Regions from separate parts of the Mesorhizobium sp. Cs1299R1N1 genome, predicted to be linked through region 1. Evidence: predicted binding sites of a transcription regulator. Region 1 holds the regulator's gene; each other region holds the start of a gene.
The links. The regulator LexA, encoded in region 1, represses DNA repair genes until DNA is damaged. The targets are predictions, from matches to a motif close to TGTTCNNNNTGTGTTCNG.
Positions count from the first base shown of each region.

Region 1 (3,279 bases):
GGAGGACCTGGCACGCGCCAGGATGGTGGTCGAGATACCCCTGTTCCTCGAATCGATGGAAAAAGGCGGCAAGGAGTGGGAGGATGCCGTTGTCACCGCCCACTACCGGCTCTCCCGTTGCAAGACCGCGGTCGACGATCCTTCGGATGCGGCCGTCGATAAATGGGACGAGAACCACGAGGCTTTCCATGCGGCGCTGCTGAGCGCGGCGACTTCCAATTGGCTCATGCGATTCCGCTCGACCATCGCCGATCAGCTGCGACGGCATCATCGTTTTCTCGGCCTGGCGCCGACATTGCGGGCCGCGGCTGGCCTGAAGGACGGTTATGAAGAGGCAATGGAGGCATTGTGCGAAGCCATTGCGATCGAACACCATACAGCGATCATGGAAGCTGCACTCGATCGTGACGTCGAGCGGGCCAAGGCGCTGATGACGGCGCATATCGGCTATACCCTGCACGTCTATGTCCATAGCGAAGACAGCGGCGCGACCAAATACGCCGCGCGCGCCGGCAGTTTGAAAGCGGGTTCCGGGTGACTTCAGCGCTTGCGCGACGCCTGTTGGCATGCGCTGGCCGGAGTGGGCCAAGCACCTGGATCCATCGCCGCCCCAAAGCTACCAATCGTTGGCGTTTTGGTTTCGTTTCGTTCCGCGAATAATGGATCCACAAATTGTACAATCCACCCGCGAAGAGCCCTCCGAAAGACTGATGCCACGGCCCATCAGTGGATAGGCCACAGGCCGTTAACCAAAACAATTTCAATGCCTGCCGATCGCGGAAAGGGTCGGCCGCAGTCCGCTGTCGCGGCAAAAAACTTCAGACGCGTTAACAAATTCATTAAACTTTAAACGGTTGCGGAACACAACTGGAACGGATAGTGTTTGTTCTGGGTTTGTTTTTCGATTCTGGTTCAGACCTTTCGTTCAATGCCTTGGGGGCCGCCATGCTGACACGCAAGCAACATGAACTGCTGATGTTCATCCACGAACGGCTCAAGGAAAGCGGGATACCGCCCTCCTTCGACGAGATGAAGGAAGCACTCGATCTTGCCTCCAAATCGGGGATCCATCGCCTGATCACGGCGCTGGAGGAACGCGGCTTCATTCGCCGGCTACCCAATCGGGCGCGCGCACTGGAAGTGCTGCGGCTGCCGGACTCGATCGCGCCGGGCCTCAATGCGGCAAAGAAGTTCTCGCCAAGCGTCATCCAGGGCAGCCTTGGCCAAGGCAGTCTCGGCCGCCAGATCAGGCCGGCGACGCCGCCTTCCCGCCTGGCCGCGGCCGGCAACGACGATGATGCGGTTTCAGCCGTGTCCATCCCCGTCATGGGCCGTATCGCCGCCGGTGTGCCGATCGATGCCATCCAGCATCAGACGCATTCGATTTCGGTGCCGCCGGACATGATCATGGGCGGCGAGCACTATGCGCTGGAGGTCAAGGGCGACTCGATGATCGAGGCCGGTATCTTCGACGGCGACACGGTCATCATCCGCAATGCCGATACAGCAAGTCCGGGCGAAATCATCGTGGCGCTGGTCGACGAGGAGGAAGCAACGCTGAAGCGATTCCGCCGCAAGGGCGCCTCGATCGCGCTCGAAGCCGCCAATCCAGCCTACGAAACACGCATCTTCGGACCGGATCGGGTCAAGGTGCAGGGCAAGCTTGTCGGGCTGATCAGGCGCTACTGAACTTGCTTGCCATCGGGCTTGTCGGCCTTTTTATAGGGGGCCAACCCCCGCGCCTCGCGTGAGAATTTTCGCTGCTCGTGCCAGGGCCGGTATGGTCCGTCGACGGCGAATTCGATCGCAGCCGGGCTCGTGGCCGACTGGGGATCGAAGAAGACGGCGGCACTCCCCTTGCGGGCGAGCTGCCGTTTCGTGACGACGAGAACCAGCGGATTATGGCAGGCGTCATAGGCGGTCGCGTCATTGACGACGATCAGGTCGGCGAAAGCGCAGGCCTTCCAGGTGTTCTTGCGATCTTCGACATAGGCGATGATCGCGCCGGAAGGGTGCCTGGCAAGGCACAGGCCTTCGCGGCAATAGAACGGCGATCCCAGCGGCAGGTCGGTGGGAGTGGCAAGATCGAATTGCCCGTCCGTCTTGTCGAACATTTCCGGTAGGACGACTGTTTCGGAGATCAGAGCGCGTTTCCAATTGTCGGTTGCGAATTCGTTCGGACGTTCCCGGTTGACGGCCAGTTCGCCATTGCCGATCGACAGAGCCACCAACCGCGTATCTTCCGAGATCAGCACATCGGGCGTGCGCGTGTGCGACACAGTCAACAGACCGGCAAGCGCGAATGGCACCGCCGTGAGCCGGAGCCACGTCGTCGCCATCGTCGCGATGACCAGCGCGACGGTGACCAGCAGCACGGATTGCTGCGAAATCAGCCCGACTCCATCGACCGGAGAGCGCTCCGATATCCACGCCGATATGGCGATCATCGCTGTCAGGCCCTTGCCCATGAGGTAGAGAGCCGGCCAATCCAACCCGAACGGCATCAGCAACGCGCTGGCGACGGCCAGGAACATCACGATCGACACGATTGGCATGACGGCCAGATTGGCGAACAGGCTGAGCGGCGACACCCGCTGGAAATGCCAGATGGCAAACAGTGCCGTCGCGCTGCCGGCGATGATGGACGTCATGGCCAATCCACCTGTCGCCAAGAGGAATTTTCGCGTCAGAAACCCGGGTAGGGATCGCTTTGGCGGCGGAGGCCTCGTCTTTCCCTGGTGGTGGTCGGCCCAGCCGGCATAGGCGCCAACCAAGGCCGCGGTTGCCGCGAACGACATCTGGAAACTCGGGCCGACGACCTCGTGCGGCGAAACCAGGATAACGGCGATCGCCGAGATCGCCAGGTTGCGCATGGTCAGCGCCGCGCGATCGAACAAGACGGCGATCAGCATCACCGCCAGCATGATGAAGCTGCGTTCGGCCGCGACGACGACGCCCGAAATGACGAGATAAGCGGCGATCGAAAACAGTGCGGCGGCGGCGGCGTATTTCTTCACCGGCCGGCGCGCGGAAAAGCCTGGAAACAGCGCGAAGGCGCCGCGCAGCAGACCCATGATGGTGCCTGCCACCAGCGCCATATGCAGACCCGAAATCGAGATGATGTGGTAGATGCCGGTTCGCCGCATCGCTTCGTTGATTTCATCGGGAATGCCGGCCCGCACGCCGACGATCAGCGCCGCCGCGATCTCGCCTTCGGCGCCGCCAATGCTGCCCCTGATGTGGTCGGCGATGGCTTCGCGGGCATTTTCGATGCCTGAA
Region 1 covers NZ_JAPYKR010000004.1:150,881-154,159, forward strand. Annotated here, with positions in the region: gene O7A70_RS10610 (GntR family transcriptional regulator) at 1-538, shown strand, start outside; gene lexA (transcriptional repressor LexA) at 946-1,689, shown strand; gene O7A70_RS10620 (ComEC/Rec2 family competence protein) at 1,683-3,279, opposite strand, start outside.

Region 2 (3,279 bases), on a different contig from region 1:
TCGGAGAAACCGGCGATCTTCTTCCAGAAACCGGCCGCCTCATCGTCGGTGTGGTAGACGGTGACCAGCAGCTTGTCCTTCTTCAGCCCGAATTCCCTGGTGATGAGGTTCCAGGCAAGCTCGATGGCGCGCTCCTTGAAATAATCGCCGAAGGAGAAATTGCCGAGCATCTCGAAGAAGGTCAGGTGGCGCGCGGTATAGCCGACATTGTCGAGATCGTTGTGCTTGCCGCCGGCGCGAACGCTTTTCTGGGCCGTGGTGGCACGCGAATAGGGCCGCTTCTCCAAACCGGTGAAGACATTCTTGAACTGCACCATGCCGGCATTGGTGAACATCAATGTCGGATCGTTGCGCGGCACGAGCGGGCTCGAGGCCACGACCTCGTGGCCCTCCTTGCGGAAATAGTCGAGAAATGTCGACCGGATCTCGTTGACGCCACTCATGGATACTGCCTTTTCAAGAGAGCCGCCGGCCGGACCGGCGGGAGATGGCTCTGTGTTTTCTAGAAGATGGAGTTGGCCTTTTAGCCGTAGCTCTTGACCCTGTCCAGAAACACGGAATTGGGCCAATTCGCGCTTTGCACCGGCACTTACGCAGGCACGCAAACGAAAACCGCCGGCGCGAAGGCCGGCGGTTTGGAACGCGGGTACTACAGAACTCTGTTACTTAAGCATCAGATAATAGGCTGGATTTATGGCCAAACTCTGGCGCTGCCCTACATCGCGCCGGCTTCGTCCTCAAAACCATCGTCGCCATTGCCCTCTGAGCCACCGTTTTCGAGGAACTTTTCGGCGATCAATCCGGCATTCTGCCTGAGCGCCAGTTCGATCTCGCGCGCGGTGTCGGGATTGTCGCGCAGGAACAGTTTGGCATTCTCGCGGCCCTGGCCGAGACGCTGCGAATTATAGGAGAACCAGGCGCCCGACTTCTCGACCACACCGGCCTTGACGCCGAGATCGACCAGCTCGCCAGTCTTGGAAACGCCCTCGCCATACATGATGTCGAACTCGACCACCTTGAAGGGCGGCGCCAGCTTGTTCTTGACCACCTTGACGCGGGTCTGGTTGCCGACCACCTCGTCGCGATCCTTGACCGAGCCGATACGGCGGATGTCGAGACGCACCGAGGCGTAGAATTTCAGCGCGTTGCCGCCGGTCGTCGTCTCGGGCGAACCGAACATGACGCCGATCTTCATGCGGATCTGGTTGATGAAGATGACCATGGTGTTGGAGCGCGAGATCGAGGCGGTCAGCTTGCGCAGCGCCTGGCTCATCAGGCGGGCCTGCAGGCCGGGCAGTGAATCGCCCATCTCGCCCTCGATTTCGGCGCGCGGCGTCAGCGCCGCCACCGAATCGACCACCAGCACGTCGATGGCGCCGGAACGCACCAGCGTGTCGCAAATCTCCAGCGCCTGCTCGCCGGTGTCGGGCTGCGAGATCAGCAGGTTTTCAAGATCGACGCCGAGCTTGCGGGCGTAGACCGGATCGAGCGCGTGCTCGGCATCGACGAAGGCGCAGATGCCGCCCTTCTTCTGGGCTTCGGCCACGGTGTGCAGGGCCAGCGTCGTCTTGCCCGAGCTTTCCGGCCCGTAGATCTCGATGATGCGGCCGCGCGGCAGGCCGCCGACGCCGAGCGCGATATCGAGGCCGAGCGAGCCTGTGGGCACCGTTTCGATCTCGACGACCTGCTCGTTGGCGCCGAGTCGCATGATCGAGCCCTTGCCGAAAGCCCGCTCGATTTGCGACAGCGCCGCATCCAGAGCCTTTGATTTGTCCACTGCCTTATCCTCTACCAGCCGCAAAGAATTCTGAGCCATGATACATCACCCCTTGGTCGTCAATGAAGGCCGAACAATCCGTAATCCTTGTCATTTTGTACCTTTTTTGTTCTCATTTGGCAAGGGGTGACAACCAATTGAAAAACAAGTGATATCCTGATTTGTTCTTTTTTTGTCTCGCAAACCCGGGCAGGAACAGGCTCCGCCCGGGCAGGAACAGGCTCCGCATTGGGCCAGACAGCTCGATCCTATAGTCCGGCCGAATCGCCGTCCTGCATGCGAAGCTCTGTCGCGCATAGTAGCGCTTGTGCGGCCCCAACAACAAAGGTCATATCGCCGCCATGGTGGAATCCGCGAAGATACTGGCCGTGGGCGGTGCCCATATCGACCGGCGTGGCCAGGTGTCCGGCCTCTATGTGCCGGCCGCCTCCAATCCCGGCACGATGCGCGAGGATGTCGGCGGTGGCGTCTTCAATGCGTTGCGCAGCATGGTGCGGCGCGGCCTCTGCGCATCGCTGCTTTCGGTGCGCGGCGGCGATGTGTCAGCCGATACGGTTTCACGGGCCATCGCCGAGGCTGGCATCGTCGATTTGTCTGCGGTGTTCCTCGACCGTACCACGCCGAGCTACACGGCGCTGATCGACCGCGAGGGCGAACTGATCGTCGGCTTTGCCGACATGGCGCTGTACGACCTGGCTTTTCCCAAGCAGATCAGGCGTTCCAAGATACGCCAGGAAGTGGCCGCCGCGGATGCCATCCTGTGCGACGCCAACCTGCCGTCGGCCGCACTGGAGGGGTTGCTGTCGCTCGCCGCCGATAAACCGGTTTTCGCCATCGCGATTTCGCCGGCCAAGGTGACGCGGCTGATACCGGTGCTCGGCGGGCTGGCCCAACTCTTCATGAACCGACGGGAGGCCGCTGTGCTGGCCGGCGTCAATGCAAGTGCCGGCGAGCAGGAAATGATCGACGGGTTGCGGAGCAGCGGCCTTGCCAGCGGCGTGGTCACGGCAGGCAGTGGCCCTGTGCTGGGTTTCGACGGTACGGGCGCCTTCTCGATCGTGCCGCCTGCCCCCAGAAAAATCGCCGATGTCACCGGCGCCGGCGACGCGCTGGCGGGCGCGACGGTCGCGGCGCTGCTGCGTGGCCTGCCATTGCGCCAGGCCCTGCGCGAAGGCGTCGCGGCGGCAATCCTGGCCATCGAAAGCGCCAACGCGGTGCCCGAATTCACCGCGGCGAGCTTCGCGGAGGCGCTGGCCCTTGTGCCCGATGCCAGGGAAGTGGCATGAGACCGGCAAATTCATAGAGCGCAGTGGATGCGCCGCACTCCGGATTGGAGATCAGAGATGACGCCAGAAACCGCCCGCCCTTTCATCGATATCCACGCACCGGTAGCGCAAGCCCTGGCCGCCGGGCGCCCGGTGGTGGCGCTCGAAAGCACCATCATCACCCATGGCATGCCCTATCCCGACAATGGCGCCATGGCGGCCAATGTCGAAAAGATC
Region 2 covers NZ_JAPYKR010000017.1:74,121-77,399, reverse strand. Annotated here, with positions in the region: gene alaS (alanine--tRNA ligase) at 1-443, opposite strand, end outside; gene recA (recombinase RecA) at 716-1,816, opposite strand; gene O7A70_RS28880 (carbohydrate kinase family protein) at 2,119-3,063, shown strand; gene O7A70_RS28875 (pseudouridine-5'-phosphate glycosidase) at 3,121-3,279, shown strand, end outside.
Region 2: the regulator LexA is predicted to act here: its motif matches at 1,874-1,891, upstream of recA (recombinase RecA).

Region 3 (3,279 bases), on a different contig from region 1:
ACGTAGCCGACATGCGAAACCTGACAACTGTCTGTCTTGACCACCGGCTTCACGCATTCGGACCATTTCCAGCCCGGCTCCATGTTGAGCCGGCCCAACGTATAGCCGGGAAGACGCACCACTTCGACGCGCGTCTTGTCCGGCGTGCGAACTTCATCCGGGCTGTTGTGAGACTTGGACGCTAATTTGGTGACTTCCACACCGGCCATGTCATCCTCCCTGTACTCGACGCGGAGCCTGACGTTGCGATTGTCGGAACCGCGACCGGATTCATATCCCATTTGGAGTCGGCATACAATTATAAGCAGTTTCTAAAATGCCCGTTGACTGTGCCCGCTCCTCTCCGGCGGCGCCGGGCCGAACAGCCTGTTTTCATTTTGTCTTAACCATGTTCCGCTTTCTGCAACCGCATACAAGCGCTGTGCAACCGGGGCGGTTACAGGTTCCGGAGGTGTTCCGGGTTTGATCGGGGGCTGTCGGTCAGCGATAGCAGGCGGTCGCCCCGCCTGCTCGACCAGCGTGGGCTGTCCGACCATCTCAAGCGCGATATCGGCATGCTCGACGGCCACGCGCCTTATGGCAGTATCCGCTGAGCGCAATCTGGCGGACAGGGACAGGAGGGAACGATGAATATACCGGCGAAAACCCTGGCGCAGAGCCGCCGGACGATCGAGTCGTACGAGGACTACGCCGTCCGTTATGACGAGATTGTCGGGCATATCCCGCATCCGAACGACCGGGCCGCGCTCGAGCGCGCCGCGGCGATCATCGGGCCGGGCGGCCAAGTCCTGGAGATCGGGTCCGGACCGGGCCGCGATGCGGACTTCCTGGAGGGCCTTGGCGTCAAGGTCCGCCGAACCGACGCCACGCGGCGCTTTCTCGACCTGCAGGCAGAGCGCGGCAAGACAGGCGAACTCCTCGACGTCATCACCGACGAGCTTGGCGGTCCCTACGACGCGGTGGTGGCGCTCGCCGTACTGATCCATGTGCCTCGCGACCAGATCGACCAGGTCCTGGCGAAGATTGCGCGTTCATTGCGGCCCGGCGGTGCCTTTGTCGTCTCGATGCGCGACGGCGACGGCGAAACCGGCGGCAGATACCTTACTGTCGACTGGCGCAAGGACGCCTTCGCCGCGCGCATCGAGGCCGCCGGCATGGAGCTTGTCAGCCACAGCTTCCGCATCGGCAGGAAGGAAAGGGGATGGAACACCTTCCTGGCGGTGAGGCCATCGTGATCCGGCGCGGGTTGCCGCGCGTTCGCCCTCATCCCGTGCCGCTCAATCCGGGGCGTTGCGAACACCGGAAGACCCGCGCACAAGGCAACGGCTGACACGGACGACAAGTGAGCCCATCCGACGGTATGCACCCGTTTGCCTTTGTTCTTGTATTGTTCTTGCCTAAGCCTGAAATCTGTGGTTGTCTTGAGCTGACGTCGCTCGCGGATTGTTCACAAGGGCTGGGGCGAGCCGGCATCCGGGGGCTTGAAACAAAATGGTGGCGCGGGTTCGTACGGTCGCTTTCCAGGGCATCGAGGCCGTGCCGGTCGACGTGCAGGTGATGATCGCGCCCGGCAAGGTCAACATGCACATCGTCGGCCTGCCGGACAAGGCGGTGGCCGAGAGCCGCGAGCGGGTCCAGGCGGCCCTTCATGCTTCCGGCCTGTCGATGCCGTCGAAAAAAGTGACGATCAATTTGGCCCCCGCCGACTTGCCCAAGGAAGGCAGCCACTACGATCTGCCGATCGCGCTCGGCCTGATGGCGGCCCTCGGCGCCATTCCGGGCGACATGCTGGCCGGCTATGTCGTGCTCGGCGAACTGTCGCTCGACGGCACGATCACCGCGGTCGCCGGTGCGCTGCCGGCGGCGATCGGTGCCAATGCCGAGGGCAAGGGCCTGATCTGCCCCTTCGCCTGCGGGCCGGAAGCGGCCTGGGCGGGGCGGGAATTCGACATTCTGGCGCCGCGCAGCCTGATTGCCATAGCCAACCATTTCCGCGGTACGCAGGTGCTGTCGCGCCCGGAGGCCGGCATCCACGCCTCGGCGCGCGACCTGCCAGACCTCGCCGACATCAAGGGCCAGGAGACGGCGAAGCGGGCGCTAGAAGTGGCGGCCGCCGGCGGCCACAATCTCTTGATGATCGGTCCGCCCGGCTCGGGAAAATCGATGCTGGCGCAGCGTCTGCCGTCGATCCTGCCGCCGCTGGCGCCGAAGGAATTGCTCGAAGTCTCGATGATCGCCTCGGTGGCCGGCGAGCTCGGCGAAGGCAAGCTGACCGACCGGCGACCATTCCGCGCCCCGCACCATTCGGCCTCGATGGCGGCGATGGTGGGCGGCGGCATACGCGCGCGGCCGGGCGAAGTGTCGCTCGCCCATCACGGCGTGCTGTTCCTCGACGAGTTCCCCGAATTCACGCCGCAGACGCTCGATGCTCTGCGCCAGCCGCTTGAGACCGGCGACTGCATGATCGCGCGCGCCAACCACCGCGTCACCTATCCGGCACGCATCCAGCTGGTGGCGGCGATGAACCCGTGCCGCTGCGGCATGGCCGGGGAACCCGGCTATCGCTGCCTGCGCGGCGAGCGCTGCCGCACCGACTACCAGGCGCGCATCTCAGGCCCGCTGCTCGACCGCATCGACCTTCGCATTGAAGTGCCGGCGGTTTCGGCCAGCGACCTGATCCGGCCCGACCGGGCGGAAAAGAGCGCCGATGTGGCGCTGCGCGTCGGCCGCGCGCGCACCCTCCAGCGCGAGCGCTTCGAACGGCTCGGCGTCAACAGCGCCACCACCAACGCGCATTGTTCTCCCGCGGTCATCGAAGCGATCGCCATGCCGGACGCCGCCGGCCTGTCGCTGCTCAAGGACGCCAGCGAAAAACTCGCCTTTTCCGCCCGCGCCTACCATCGCGTGCTGAAAGTAGCACGCACGCTCGCCGATCTCGACGCCAGCGAGGCCGTCGGCCGCATCCATCTGGCCGAAGCGATTTCTTATCGGATGAGTTCGGAGCGCATGGCGCAGGCGGCGTAGGCTCGATGCTCGCGACGCGCTTCGTGCGGTGGGCGAGCGCGGTTTGGAGCCAAGATCTGGCTATCTCCGTACAAATAAAAGGTTAATTATCGAACTTCTGTTAGCTGCTTGCTTCAGCGCTCGAAGCGTTCGGATCATGGCGCGGCCTTGACGGCTGGTTGGCGCCCAGCCGTCACTAAGTTGTCTCAGGTTTTGCAACATGCCCTCTTCGAGAAGCAGCATCGACGGACTTCGGACCGACCAGCTGGACGGCCT
Region 3 covers NZ_JAPYKR010000006.1:163,687-166,965, forward strand. Annotated here, with positions in the region: gene O7A70_RS14965 (cupin domain-containing protein) at 1-209, opposite strand, end outside; gene O7A70_RS14970 (class I SAM-dependent DNA methyltransferase) at 627-1,235, shown strand; gene O7A70_RS14975 (YifB family Mg chelatase-like AAA ATPase) at 1,492-3,024, shown strand; gene O7A70_RS14980 (acyltransferase family protein) at 3,224-3,279, shown strand, end outside.
Region 3: the regulator LexA is predicted to act here: its motif matches at 1,378-1,395, upstream of O7A70_RS14975 (YifB family Mg chelatase-like AAA ATPase).